Salinivibrio kushneri: one gene and its partners. The protein of the gene in region 1 binds, or shares a complex with, the protein of each later gene. Links are inferred from orthologs where the notes say so. Each region holds a gene or a part of one and is shown in the gene's direction. Other genes may lie near its edges.

Region 1 (2,958 bases):
TATAATGCGGCGCCTTATTGACGAGTAACGAGAAGGCAGGGCATGAGATTCGCGTTAGGCATTGAGTATGATGGCGCTCAGTTTTACGGTTGGCAGAAGCAACGAGAAGTCACGAGTGTGCAGGAACACCTAGAGCGTGCTTTATCGACGGTTGCCAATCATCCTGTCGCCGTACAGTGTGCGGGACGTACCGACTCTGGCGTGCATGGAACAGGACAAGTGGTCCATTTTGACACTGACAATCAGCGTCCTTTAAAAGCTTGGACGATGGGTGTCAATGCGAACTTGCCGGATCCGATAGCGGTGCGATGGGCGAAGCCCGTGACAGACGATTTTCATGCTCGCTTTAGTGCCACTGCGCGACGCTATCGTTATGTGATTTATAATCATCCCTTGCGCCCGGCGATCTTAGCCAAGGGAGTGAGTCACTATCATGCTGAACTTGATGAAACCTTAATGCACCGAGCAGGTCAGTATCTCCTTGGGGAGAATGACTTTTCATCATTCCGTGCCGCTCAGTGTCAATCGAACTCCCCTTGGCGGAACGTGATGTATTTATCGGTCAACCGTCAAGGACGCTTTATTGTGATTGATATTAAAGCCAATGCGTTTGTGCATCATATGGTGCGCAATATTGTTGGGAGCTTAATGACGGTCGGTCGTCAAGAGCAGCCTCCTGAGTGGATGGCTTGGCTGCTGGCACAAAAAGATCGGACCCAGGCTGCCGCGACGGCGAAAGCTGAAGGCTTGTATTTGGTTGAGGTGGACTATCCTGACACGTTTGGGTTGCCTCACTCACCCATTGGCCCCTTGTTTTTGCCGGATTAGGTGATTGTGTCGGCAAGTACGCTGTACTCAAACAGCACGGAGAGAGAATAGGTAGTACCAGTTTTTTATCCCAAGTCTGACAGACTTGTGATTTAATTCGGTCTAATTTGTTACGAATCCAAGATAGCTATCCGTTCACGATAGTTATTACTAAGTAAAGGTTGTCCATGAGCTGGCTAGAAAAAATATTAACCAAAAGTAATATTGGTTCATCACGCAAGGCGTCGATTCCAGAAGGTGTGTGGACCAAGTGTACGTCGTGTGATCAAGTTCTCTATCACGCGGATGTCGAGCGTAACTTGGAAGTATGTCCAAAGTGTGAACACCATATGCGCATGCCAGCACGGCGTCGGCTCGACGTGTTTTTGGATAAAGACGGGCGTGAAGAGATTGCTAGTGAGCTTGAACCCAAAGATGTGTTGAAATTTCGCGATTCGAAAAAGTATAAAGATCGCTTAGTGTCGGCGCAAAAAGCGAGTGGCGAGAAAGACGCCCTTGTGGTCATGAAAGGCAGCGTGTTTGATGTACCTGTGGTGGCTTGTGCCTTTGAGTTTAAATTTATGGGCGGCTCGATGGGAGCCGTTGTGGGTGCTCGCTTCGTTAAAGCGGTGGATGCGGCGATCGAAAATAACTGCGGTTTGGTGTGCTTTTCTGCCAGTGGTGGTGCGCGTATGCAAGAAGCGCTTATGTCACTGATGCAAATGGCAAAAACAAGTGCTGCATTGGAACGCCTTTCTCGCCACAACCTGCCGTTTATCTCGGTATTAACCGATCCGACTTATGGTGGGGTGACGGCAAGTTTTGCCATGTTAGGTGATATCAATGTGGCCGAGCCTAAAGCGATTATCGGTTTCGCAGGGCGCCGAGTGATTGAACAGACGGTGCGTGAGAACCTCCCGGAAGATTTCCAAACCAGTGAGTTCTTGCTTGAGCATGGCGCGATTGACATGATCGTCGATCGTCGAGAAATGCGTCAACGCTTGGCGGGGCTGCTTGCTAAATTGAATAACATTCACTCACCGCTTGTGGTCGATGTAGAGCAAGACAAGCCTGATCTTGACCCTGAAGCGGCACCACCTTCTCAAGACCAATAATTGACCGTGTCCCACGGCGCTATCCTTGGTATCATTTGCCCATCATGGAGTAACTGACCAAGTCAATGTCTGAACTACAACACCCAACAGCCACGTCCTCTTTAACGACGTGGCTGTCTTATCTAGAAAGCATCCATACCAGTGCCATCGATCTTGGCCTTGAACGCGTTGCGGCTGTGGCGGAAAACGCACAACTGACCAAGCCTGCGCCGACAGTGATTACCGTTGCGGGAACCAATGGTAAAGGCACAACCTGTGCGCTGCTGGAATCGATTTTGCAGCATGCGGGTTATCGCACCGGTGTTTATAGCTCCCCGCACCTCACTCACTATAATGAGCGAGTGCGCATTAATGGCAAACAGCTAGACGATGGTGCGCATAGTCAAGCGTTCGCGATGATTGAACAAGCACGTGGTGAGACCAGCTTGAGCTTTTTCGAGTTCGGCACCTTGGCCGCACTGCACCTGTTCAAGCAGCATGCACTGGATGTCGTTATTTTAGAAGTTGGCCTGGGTGGACGCCTCGATGCCACTAATGTGGTTGAGCATGATGTCTCGGTGATCACCAGCCTCGCGCTTGATCACTGTGATTGGCTAGGGGATGACATTAATCAAATCGGCTACGAAAAAGCAGGTATCTTCCGAGCTGATAAACCCGCTGTTTGCGGTCAGCCCTCTCCACCAGCGAGCGTAGCTGCACATGCTGACAGTATTGGCGCCGAGCTACACCAACTGGGCTATCAATATCAATATACAATCACTGATGATAGTTGGTGTTGGGCGGCAGGGGCGTTTGAGCTGACAGCGTTGCCCATCCCGGCAATACCGTTACAAAACGCTGCTACTGCCTTGATGGCTTTGGGCGTTGCCGATCTGGAAATTGCAGACACGCACATCTCTGACGGGCTAGTATCGGTGTCGGTACCGGGGCGAATGCAGGTTGTCGCCAAGGCGCCTTACACTGTGTTTGACGTTGCTCATAATCCGCACGCGGCCGCTTATTTGGCAGAGAAATTGGCTGAGTGTAAAGCTGAACG
Region 2 (2,978 bases), 1.3 Mb from region 1 along the record:
AGGGGTATTTCCGAGACTTGTTTGATTTTTGTGCTCGCATTGATACCAAAAAAGTCAATAAACGTGTGATTGAACGCCTAATCCGTGCCGGTGCCATGGATAAGTTGGGTCCTCACCGTGCCGCGATGATGGCCTCGGTTGATGAGGCTATCCGTGCTGCGAGCCAACATCATCAAGCGGAAGCCTACGGGCAAACCGATATGTTTGGGGTGTTGACTGATGCCCCTGAAGAAGTCGAGCATGCCTATGCACACGCTGACCCGTGGCCAGATAAAGTGTGGCTAGAAGGGGAGCGAGAAACGCTGGGCTTGTATTTGACCGGCCATCCGGTCAACAGCTATCGCAAAGAGTTAAAAAACTACATCACGTGGCGGCTAGAAGATGCCCATGCAACGAAGCGTGATGTGGTCTCGACGGTAGCAGGGTTGGTGATCGCTGCACGGGTAATGACCACCAAACGGGGCTCGCGTTTGGGGATCTTAACCCTCGATGATCGCTCGGGGCGCATGGAAGTGATGCTTTTTTCTGATGTACTCGACAAATATCTCGACTTGGTGGAGAAAGATCGGATTTTAGTGGTCTCAGGACAGGTCAGCTTTGATGACTTCAACGGGGGGCTTAAAATGACCGCCCGTGAAGTGATGGACATCAGTCAGGCGCGGGAAAAATATGCGCGTTGTTTAGGGATTTCGATGACCTCGGATCAAGTCGATGCGCCCTTTTTTGAGCGATTTCATGATGCACTGGCACCCTACCGATCCGGTACAGTGCCTGTGAATCTTTACTATCAGCGCGACGATGCGCGCGCGCGGTTACGTTTAGGCGCAGAGTGGCGCGTAACGCCAACCGATGAATTAATCGACACCTTGAAAGGCTTGCTCGGCAACGAACAGGTCGAATTAGAGTTTAACTAAGCCAGGCTGGTGACGTGTCGCGTACACTGGCGGTGACCAATAGGATTCTCTTGGTATGAGTCTTAATTTTTTAGAGTTTGAACAACCTATCGCAGAACTAGAAGCCAAAATTGAGGCCCTTCGCGCTGTTTCCAAGCGGGGTGGAGAAGACGCGGTTAACTTAGATAAAGAGATTGAACAACTGGAAACAAAAAGCCTAGAGTTGACGCGAAAAATTTTTGGTGATTTAGGCGCGTGGCAGGTGGCACAACTTGCGCGTCATCCTCAACGCCCTTATACCTATGACTACCTGGATCGTATTTTCCATGAGTTTGATGAATTGGCTGGCGACCGCGCCTATGCTGATGACAAAGCACTGGTAGGAGGAATGGCACGATTAGAAGGGCGTCCAGTGATGGTGATTGGCCACCAAAAAGGGCGAGACACCAATGAAAAGGTCAAGCGTAACTTTGGTATGCCTAAGCCCGAGGGCTACCGCAAAGCACTGCGTCTGATGAAAATGGCCGAGCGTTTTAATATGCCGGTGATTACCTTTATCGATACTGCAGGGGCTTACCCAGGGGTAGGTGCCGAGGAGCGAGGCCAATCAGAGGCGATTGCCCGTAACCTCAAAGAAATGGCGGGCCTAACCGTACCCGTGATTTGTAATGTGGTCGGTGAAGGTGGTTCTGGTGGTGCGTTGGCGATTGGCGTGGGTGATTATGTCAATATGCTGCAGTACTCCACCTACTCGGTGATCTCCCCCGAAGGCTGTGCGTCTATTTTGTGGCGTGATGCTGCGAAAGCGCCGCAAGCTGCTGATGCAATGGGAATTACCGCGCCACGTCTAAAAGAACTTGGCTTGATTGATAGTGTGATCACTGAGCCTCTGGGAGGTGCACACCGCGACATTAACGCGATGGCTGATAGCATTAAGCAAACACTGCTTACCCAGCTAAGCGATTTAGACAGTCTTGATACCGAAAGCTTGCGGGATCGCCGTTATCAGCGCTTGCTCAACTACGGTTACTGCTAATCGTGATGGAATGAGCTGCGATAAAGGGCCTGCGGGCCCTTTTCTTTTATGTAAACGGCGGCAACAATGACAGATTATATCAATGACGAATGGCTATGCTTTACCATCAACTGAGTGACACATTAGCTCCACTGACGTCGGCACCGCGACAGGTGGTGTTGGCGCTGAGTGGCGGATTAGATTCTCGCGTGTTGCTAGAATTATTAACCCAGTATCGCGACCAGCACCCCCAACATGATTACCTTGTGGTTCATGTTCATCACGGTTTGCATCCTGATGCAGATAAATGGGCTGAGCAGTGCCAGATGTGGGCGGACAATGCCGGATTTCGCTGCTGTATAGAAAGGGTGAGCTTGGATACGTCGCTGAGTGTGGAACATGCGGCAAGACAAGCAAGATATCAGGCGATCGCGCACCTGCTTGAGCCCGATGGACTGGTGTTAACCGCCCAGCACAGTGATGATCAGGTTGAAACCTTTTTCCTCGCCCTGAAACGCGGCAGTGGTCTGGAAGGGTTAGCAGGGATGCCAGCCGTGCGACCTTTGGGTCAAGGCTATCTTGTGCGTCCCTTATTGACGCAATCACGGGCGAGCCTTGAGGTGTATGCGCGCCAACATCAACTCGATTGGGTGGACGACCCGAGTAATCAAGACACCCGCTTTGATCGCAATTTTTTGCGCCACCAATGGTTACCGCAAGCGGATGCTCGTTGGCCAGGGTTTCGTAAAGCTGTTGAGCGAACTCAGCGCTTGTGTGGTGAACAAGCGTCGTTGTTGGCGCGACTGATAGAGCCGATGGTGACACAAGCGGAGACAGAAGCGGGCAGTCTGGCTATTACCGCATTACCACAAGACGATTTAGCACTCACGCAGGCCATGCTGCGCCATTGGCTAAAGCGTCACAGTATTACCTTAACGCAGGCCCAGTTACAGGCATTGCTCTCAGATGTCATCAACGCTAAACCGGATGCTAATCCAAGCTTGAGCGTTGGGGCGGTGAGCATTCGCCGCTTCCAGCAACAGCTTTATATCGTGATGCCTTATGCGGAC
Region 3 (2,733 bases), 620 kb from region 1 along the record:
TTGCGACACCCGATTTCATCCACTGGACGGATGCTCTGCCTAAAACCCGTTCAGGAAAAATCATGCGTCGTATTCTGCGCAAAATCGCCACCGGTGATACCGGCAGCCTTGGCGACACCTCCACCTTGGCCGATCCTAGTGTGGTCGATAAGCTTATCGCAGAAAAAGAAAGTGTGGTCTAACCCTAACGAAAGATTGCTTAGCAACCTTTGCCGCCTTCGGGCGGCTTTTTTGATCCCCGACACAGGGTAAACGGAACTCTTTTCATCCCCGGCAATCACACAAAAAGTAGGGACATGAAGTATTACCCTGCTTCAAACCGCCCGTCACCCACCATTTTGTGATAGCAAAAAGACAAAGTGTGCTGATTAGACCAGTATTTTGCTGCGATTTGCGCTGAAGTCTCTATAATTGCTGTCAGTAGGGAAAAATTTGCATGGTATGCACCGTCATAACATGCCCACTGGCTGGAATCCGCATTAAGCTGCACAATTACAGCGAATAGGAGAAGTAAGCGTCAAGATGTCTACAAGAAACCAAGTTTTAGTTTTAAATGGCCCAAACCTTAATTTGCTTGGCAAACGTGAGCCCGAGCATTACGGTGCCCAAACCCTCAGCCAAATCATGGCGGGCTTAGAGGCACAAGCCGCTACCTTGGGTCTCAGTCTTGAACACTTTCAATCCAATAGCGAAGCTAGCCTCATTGATAAAATCCACCAAGCGATGGAGACCGTGGACTTTATCATTATCAACCCAGCAGCACTGACCCATACCTCTGTCGCCCTGCGTGACGCTCTATTAGGGGTCAACATCCCTTTTATCGAAGTGCATTTGTCGAATGTGTACGCGCGTGAGCCCTTCCGGCATCACTCGTACTTTTCGGACAAAGCCGTCGGGGTGCTCAGCGGCTTTGGTGCTGATGGTTATGAATTCGCCTTAACAGCGGCCGCGCGTCATTTAGCGTTTGCGGCTGAGTAAAACAAAACATAAAGAAGAGACCTATCATGGATATCCGTAAGATTAAGAAACTGATCGAGCTTGTTGAAGAGTCTGGCATCTCCGAGCTAGAGATTGCTGAAGGCGAAGAGTCCGTTCGTATCAGTCGCTCTTCCCCTGCTGCGCCTGCGCAAATGGTTGCCCCGCAATACGCGGCACCAGCAGCGCCTGCACCAGCGCCAGCCGCCCCTGAAGCATCGGCAGCGGAACCTGCAAGCGCACCAAAACCGAGTGGGCATCAGGTTCTTTCACCGATGGTCGGTACCTTCTATCGTGCACCAAGCCCAGAGTCGTCACCTTTTGTTGAAGTGGGCACCCAGGTCAATGAAGGCGATGCCCTGTGTATTGTCGAAGCGATGAAGATGATGAATCAAATCCAAGCCGACAAGAGCGGTGTGGTCAAAGCGATTCTATGTGAAGACGGTCAGCCCGTTGAATTCGACGAACCACTCGTGATCATCGAATAAGCGAGGGCGCATGTTAGATAAAATTGTTATTGCTAACCGCGGTGAAATTGCACTGCGCATTTTGCGTGCGTGCAAAGAGCTGGGGATTAAAACCGTCGCGGTGCACTCGACCGCTGACCGCGATCTTAAACACGTGTTGTTAGCCGATGAAACCGTATGTATCGGCCCTGCACCAAGTAACCAAAGCTACCTGAATATTCCTCGCATCATCAGCGCCGCTGAAATCACCGGTGCGGTGGCGATCCACCCAGGTTACGGGTTCCTATCCGAAAACGCTGACTTTGCCGAGCAGGTTGAGCGTTCAGGGTTTGTCTTTGTCGGCCCCAAAGCTGACACCATCCGTTTGATGGGCGATAAGGTGTCGGCCATTGAAGCGATGAAAAAAGCAGGTGTCCCCTGCGTCCCTGGTTCAGACGGCCCGCTAGGTAGCGATCAGGAAAAAAACAAAACCATCGCCAAACGTATTGGCTATCCGGTGATCATCAAAGCATCCGGTGGCGGCGGTGGCCGAGGTATGCGTGTGGTGCGCTCTGAAGCAGAGCTTATCGATGCGATTGCGATGACTCGCGCCGAAGCCAAATCTGCATTTAGCAATGACATGGTTTACATGGAAAAATTCCTTGAGAACCCTCGCCATGTCGAAGTGCAGGTCTTAGCCGACGGTCAAGGCGGTGCGATCCATCTTGGTGAACGCGACTGCTCGATGCAGCGCCGTCACCAAAAGGTCGTTGAAGAAGCACCAGCCCCAGGTATCACTGCTGAAATGCGTAAATTCATTGGTGAACGCTGCTGTCGCGCGTGTGTTGAGATTGGTTATCGCGGAGCGGGCACCTTTGAGTTCTTATATGAAAACGGCGAGTTCTACTTTATTGAGATGAACACCCGCATTCAGGTCGAGCACCCCGTCACCGAAATGGTGACCGGCATTGACCTGGTCAAAGAGCAACTCCGCATTGCGGCAGGTCAGCCACTATCGTTCACCCAAGACGACATTCAAATTCGCGGCCACGCGGTGGAGTGCCGGATTAACGCTGAAGATCCAGAGCGCTTTATCCCCAGCCCAGGCAAGATTGAACGTTTCCACTCGCCTGGCGGGATGGGCGTGCGTTGGGAGTCACACGTGTACGCGGGCTATCAAGTACCGCCCCACTATGACTCCATGGTCGGCAAGCTTATCTGTTACGGTGAGAACCGTGACGTCGCGATTGCACGTATGCGTAACGCCTTGGCTGAAACCGTGATTGATGGTATTAAAACCAACATCCCTCTC
Region 4 (2,847 bases), 630 kb from region 1 along the record:
GAATGTGTACGCGCGTGAGCCCTTCCGGCATCACTCGTACTTTTCGGACAAAGCCGTCGGGGTGCTCAGCGGCTTTGGTGCTGATGGTTATGAATTCGCCTTAACAGCGGCCGCGCGTCATTTAGCGTTTGCGGCTGAGTAAAACAAAACATAAAGAAGAGACCTATCATGGATATCCGTAAGATTAAGAAACTGATCGAGCTTGTTGAAGAGTCTGGCATCTCCGAGCTAGAGATTGCTGAAGGCGAAGAGTCCGTTCGTATCAGTCGCTCTTCCCCTGCTGCGCCTGCGCAAATGGTTGCCCCGCAATACGCGGCACCAGCAGCGCCTGCACCAGCGCCAGCCGCCCCTGAAGCATCGGCAGCGGAACCTGCAAGCGCACCAAAACCGAGTGGGCATCAGGTTCTTTCACCGATGGTCGGTACCTTCTATCGTGCACCAAGCCCAGAGTCGTCACCTTTTGTTGAAGTGGGCACCCAGGTCAATGAAGGCGATGCCCTGTGTATTGTCGAAGCGATGAAGATGATGAATCAAATCCAAGCCGACAAGAGCGGTGTGGTCAAAGCGATTCTATGTGAAGACGGTCAGCCCGTTGAATTCGACGAACCACTCGTGATCATCGAATAAGCGAGGGCGCATGTTAGATAAAATTGTTATTGCTAACCGCGGTGAAATTGCACTGCGCATTTTGCGTGCGTGCAAAGAGCTGGGGATTAAAACCGTCGCGGTGCACTCGACCGCTGACCGCGATCTTAAACACGTGTTGTTAGCCGATGAAACCGTATGTATCGGCCCTGCACCAAGTAACCAAAGCTACCTGAATATTCCTCGCATCATCAGCGCCGCTGAAATCACCGGTGCGGTGGCGATCCACCCAGGTTACGGGTTCCTATCCGAAAACGCTGACTTTGCCGAGCAGGTTGAGCGTTCAGGGTTTGTCTTTGTCGGCCCCAAAGCTGACACCATCCGTTTGATGGGCGATAAGGTGTCGGCCATTGAAGCGATGAAAAAAGCAGGTGTCCCCTGCGTCCCTGGTTCAGACGGCCCGCTAGGTAGCGATCAGGAAAAAAACAAAACCATCGCCAAACGTATTGGCTATCCGGTGATCATCAAAGCATCCGGTGGCGGCGGTGGCCGAGGTATGCGTGTGGTGCGCTCTGAAGCAGAGCTTATCGATGCGATTGCGATGACTCGCGCCGAAGCCAAATCTGCATTTAGCAATGACATGGTTTACATGGAAAAATTCCTTGAGAACCCTCGCCATGTCGAAGTGCAGGTCTTAGCCGACGGTCAAGGCGGTGCGATCCATCTTGGTGAACGCGACTGCTCGATGCAGCGCCGTCACCAAAAGGTCGTTGAAGAAGCACCAGCCCCAGGTATCACTGCTGAAATGCGTAAATTCATTGGTGAACGCTGCTGTCGCGCGTGTGTTGAGATTGGTTATCGCGGAGCGGGCACCTTTGAGTTCTTATATGAAAACGGCGAGTTCTACTTTATTGAGATGAACACCCGCATTCAGGTCGAGCACCCCGTCACCGAAATGGTGACCGGCATTGACCTGGTCAAAGAGCAACTCCGCATTGCGGCAGGTCAGCCACTATCGTTCACCCAAGACGACATTCAAATTCGCGGCCACGCGGTGGAGTGCCGGATTAACGCTGAAGATCCAGAGCGCTTTATCCCCAGCCCAGGCAAGATTGAACGTTTCCACTCGCCTGGCGGGATGGGCGTGCGTTGGGAGTCACACGTGTACGCGGGCTATCAAGTACCGCCCCACTATGACTCCATGGTCGGCAAGCTTATCTGTTACGGTGAGAACCGTGACGTCGCGATTGCACGTATGCGTAACGCCTTGGCTGAAACCGTGATTGATGGTATTAAAACCAACATCCCTCTCCAGCTCGATATTATGAACGACGAGCACTTCCAACACGGTGGTGCCAACATTCATTATCTCGAGAAAAAGCTCGGCTTGTCGTAATCATGCCGTTGGCTATAACCAAGGCCACGCCACCAAAGCTAGCAACCAAACCGCCGTTAATCGGCGGTTTTTTGTCCCTGCTTTAGTGAGATTGTCACGCGAGGGAGCTTAAACCTTGGCAGGCCTTTTATCTCCCACCTGGCCGGCCAGTTTAAAATCATTCAAGGTATCTTTTAGATACAGCGATTGACTCATCAGTTGCGCCGCAATATCTGCCGTTTGCGTGGCCTGCTCACTGGCTGTGTGACTTTGTCCGTTTATTTGTTCCACCGACTCACTCATGTCTTTGGTCACATTGGCCTGCTCGCCCGCCGCGGTGGCCACTTCACTGCCCATCGATTTCACTTGATTGACTTTCTCAAAGATGTCGGCCAGCACCGCGCGAGACTCCGCCACCACCGCTAGGGTTTCTTGCGCCATTTGGTTGTTACTGAGCACCCGCTCAGATGAATGATGAATGCCGGTCTGTAAGCCCTCAAGCATGGCTTTAATGTCACACGTCGCCGCTTGTGTACGCTGAGCGAGGTTTCTGACTTCATCAGCAACCACAGCAAAGCCTCGCCCTTGCTCACCTGCTCTTGCTGCCTCAATGGCCGCGTTTAAAGCCAGTAAGTTGGTTTGCTCGGCAATCTCACTGATGGTTTGCGTCACTTTGGTGATTTTTTGACTCTCCTCTGCACTGGCTTGAATCTGTGAAATGGTCTGCTCAAGCTCATCGATAAAGGCGGTCATACTGGTGGTCGCACGGCCGACCACATCAGCACCATCGCTGGCACGTCCTTGGGTAACGGAGATAATGTCGGCCGTACGATTCATGTTTTGCGCCACTTGCTCAATCGTGGCACTCATTTGCGTCATCGCACTGG

Evidence for each region.
Region 2: the proteins of accD (region 1) and accA are in contact, whole or in part, in a solved structure (PDB 8UXZ), measured with the Escherichia coli proteins. The link is inferred for Salinivibrio kushneri from one-to-one orthologs.
Region 3: the proteins of accD (region 1) and accB are in contact, whole or in part, in a solved structure (PDB 8UXZ), measured with the Escherichia coli proteins. The link is inferred for Salinivibrio kushneri from one-to-one orthologs.
Region 4: the proteins of accD (region 1) and accC are in contact, whole or in part, in a solved structure (PDB 8UXZ), measured with the Escherichia coli proteins. The link is inferred for Salinivibrio kushneri from one-to-one orthologs.

What each region holds. Positions count from the first base shown.
Region 1 is NZ_CP114588.1:1,980,758-1,983,715, reverse strand. The notes cover bases 39-2,958. They hold accD (acetyl-CoA carboxylase, carboxyltransferase subunit beta), read left to right. Parts: upstream 39-995; coding sequence 996-1,922; downstream 1,923-2,958. Other genes in these bases: folC (bifunctional tetrahydrofolate synthase/dihydrofolate synthase), read left to right, coding at 1,988-2,958; truA (tRNA pseudouridine(38-40) synthase TruA), read left to right, coding at 43-828.
Region 2 is NZ_CP114588.1:655,192-658,169, forward strand. The notes cover bases 10-2,949. They hold accA (acetyl-CoA carboxylase carboxyl transferase subunit alpha), read left to right. Parts: upstream 10-969; coding sequence 970-1,929; downstream 1,930-2,949. Other genes in these bases: dnaE (DNA polymerase III subunit alpha), read left to right, coding at 10-914; tilS (tRNA lysidine(34) synthetase TilS), read left to right, coding at 2,025-2,949. In the rest of the region: more of dnaE, read left to right, coding at 1-9; more of tilS, read left to right, coding at 2,950-2,978. UniProt on the Escherichia coli protein: Component of the acetyl coenzyme A carboxylase (ACC) complex. First, biotin carboxylase catalyzes the carboxylation of biotin on its carrier protein (BCCP) and then the CO(2) group is transferred by the carboxyltransferase to acetyl-CoA to form malonyl-CoA.
Region 3 is NZ_CP114588.1:2,605,221-2,607,953, forward strand. What follows is about bases 39-2,733. They hold accB (acetyl-CoA carboxylase biotin carboxyl carrier protein), read left to right. Parts: upstream 39-1,004; coding sequence 1,005-1,463; downstream 1,464-2,733. Other genes in these bases: acs (acetate--CoA ligase), read left to right, coding at 39-182; aroQ (type II 3-dehydroquinate dehydratase), read left to right, coding at 523-978; accC (acetyl-CoA carboxylase biotin carboxylase subunit), read left to right, coding at 1,474-2,733. In the rest of the region: more of acs, read left to right, coding at 1-38. UniProt on the Escherichia coli protein: This protein is a component of the acetyl coenzyme A carboxylase complex; first, biotin carboxylase catalyzes the carboxylation of the carrier protein and then the transcarboxylase transfers the carboxyl group to form malonyl-CoA.
Region 4 is NZ_CP114588.1:2,606,057-2,608,903, forward strand. What follows is about bases 1-2,809. They hold accC (acetyl-CoA carboxylase biotin carboxylase subunit), read left to right. Parts: upstream 1-637; coding sequence 638-1,981; downstream 1,982-2,809. Other genes in these bases: aroQ (type II 3-dehydroquinate dehydratase), read left to right, coding at 1-142; accB (acetyl-CoA carboxylase biotin carboxyl carrier protein), read left to right, coding at 169-627; N8M53_RS11970 (methyl-accepting chemotaxis protein), read right to left, coding at 2,090-2,809. Also shown: more of N8M53_RS11970, read right to left, coding at 2,810-2,847. UniProt on the Escherichia coli protein: This protein is a component of the acetyl coenzyme A carboxylase complex; first, biotin carboxylase catalyzes the carboxylation of the carrier protein and then the transcarboxylase transfers the carboxyl group to form malonyl-CoA.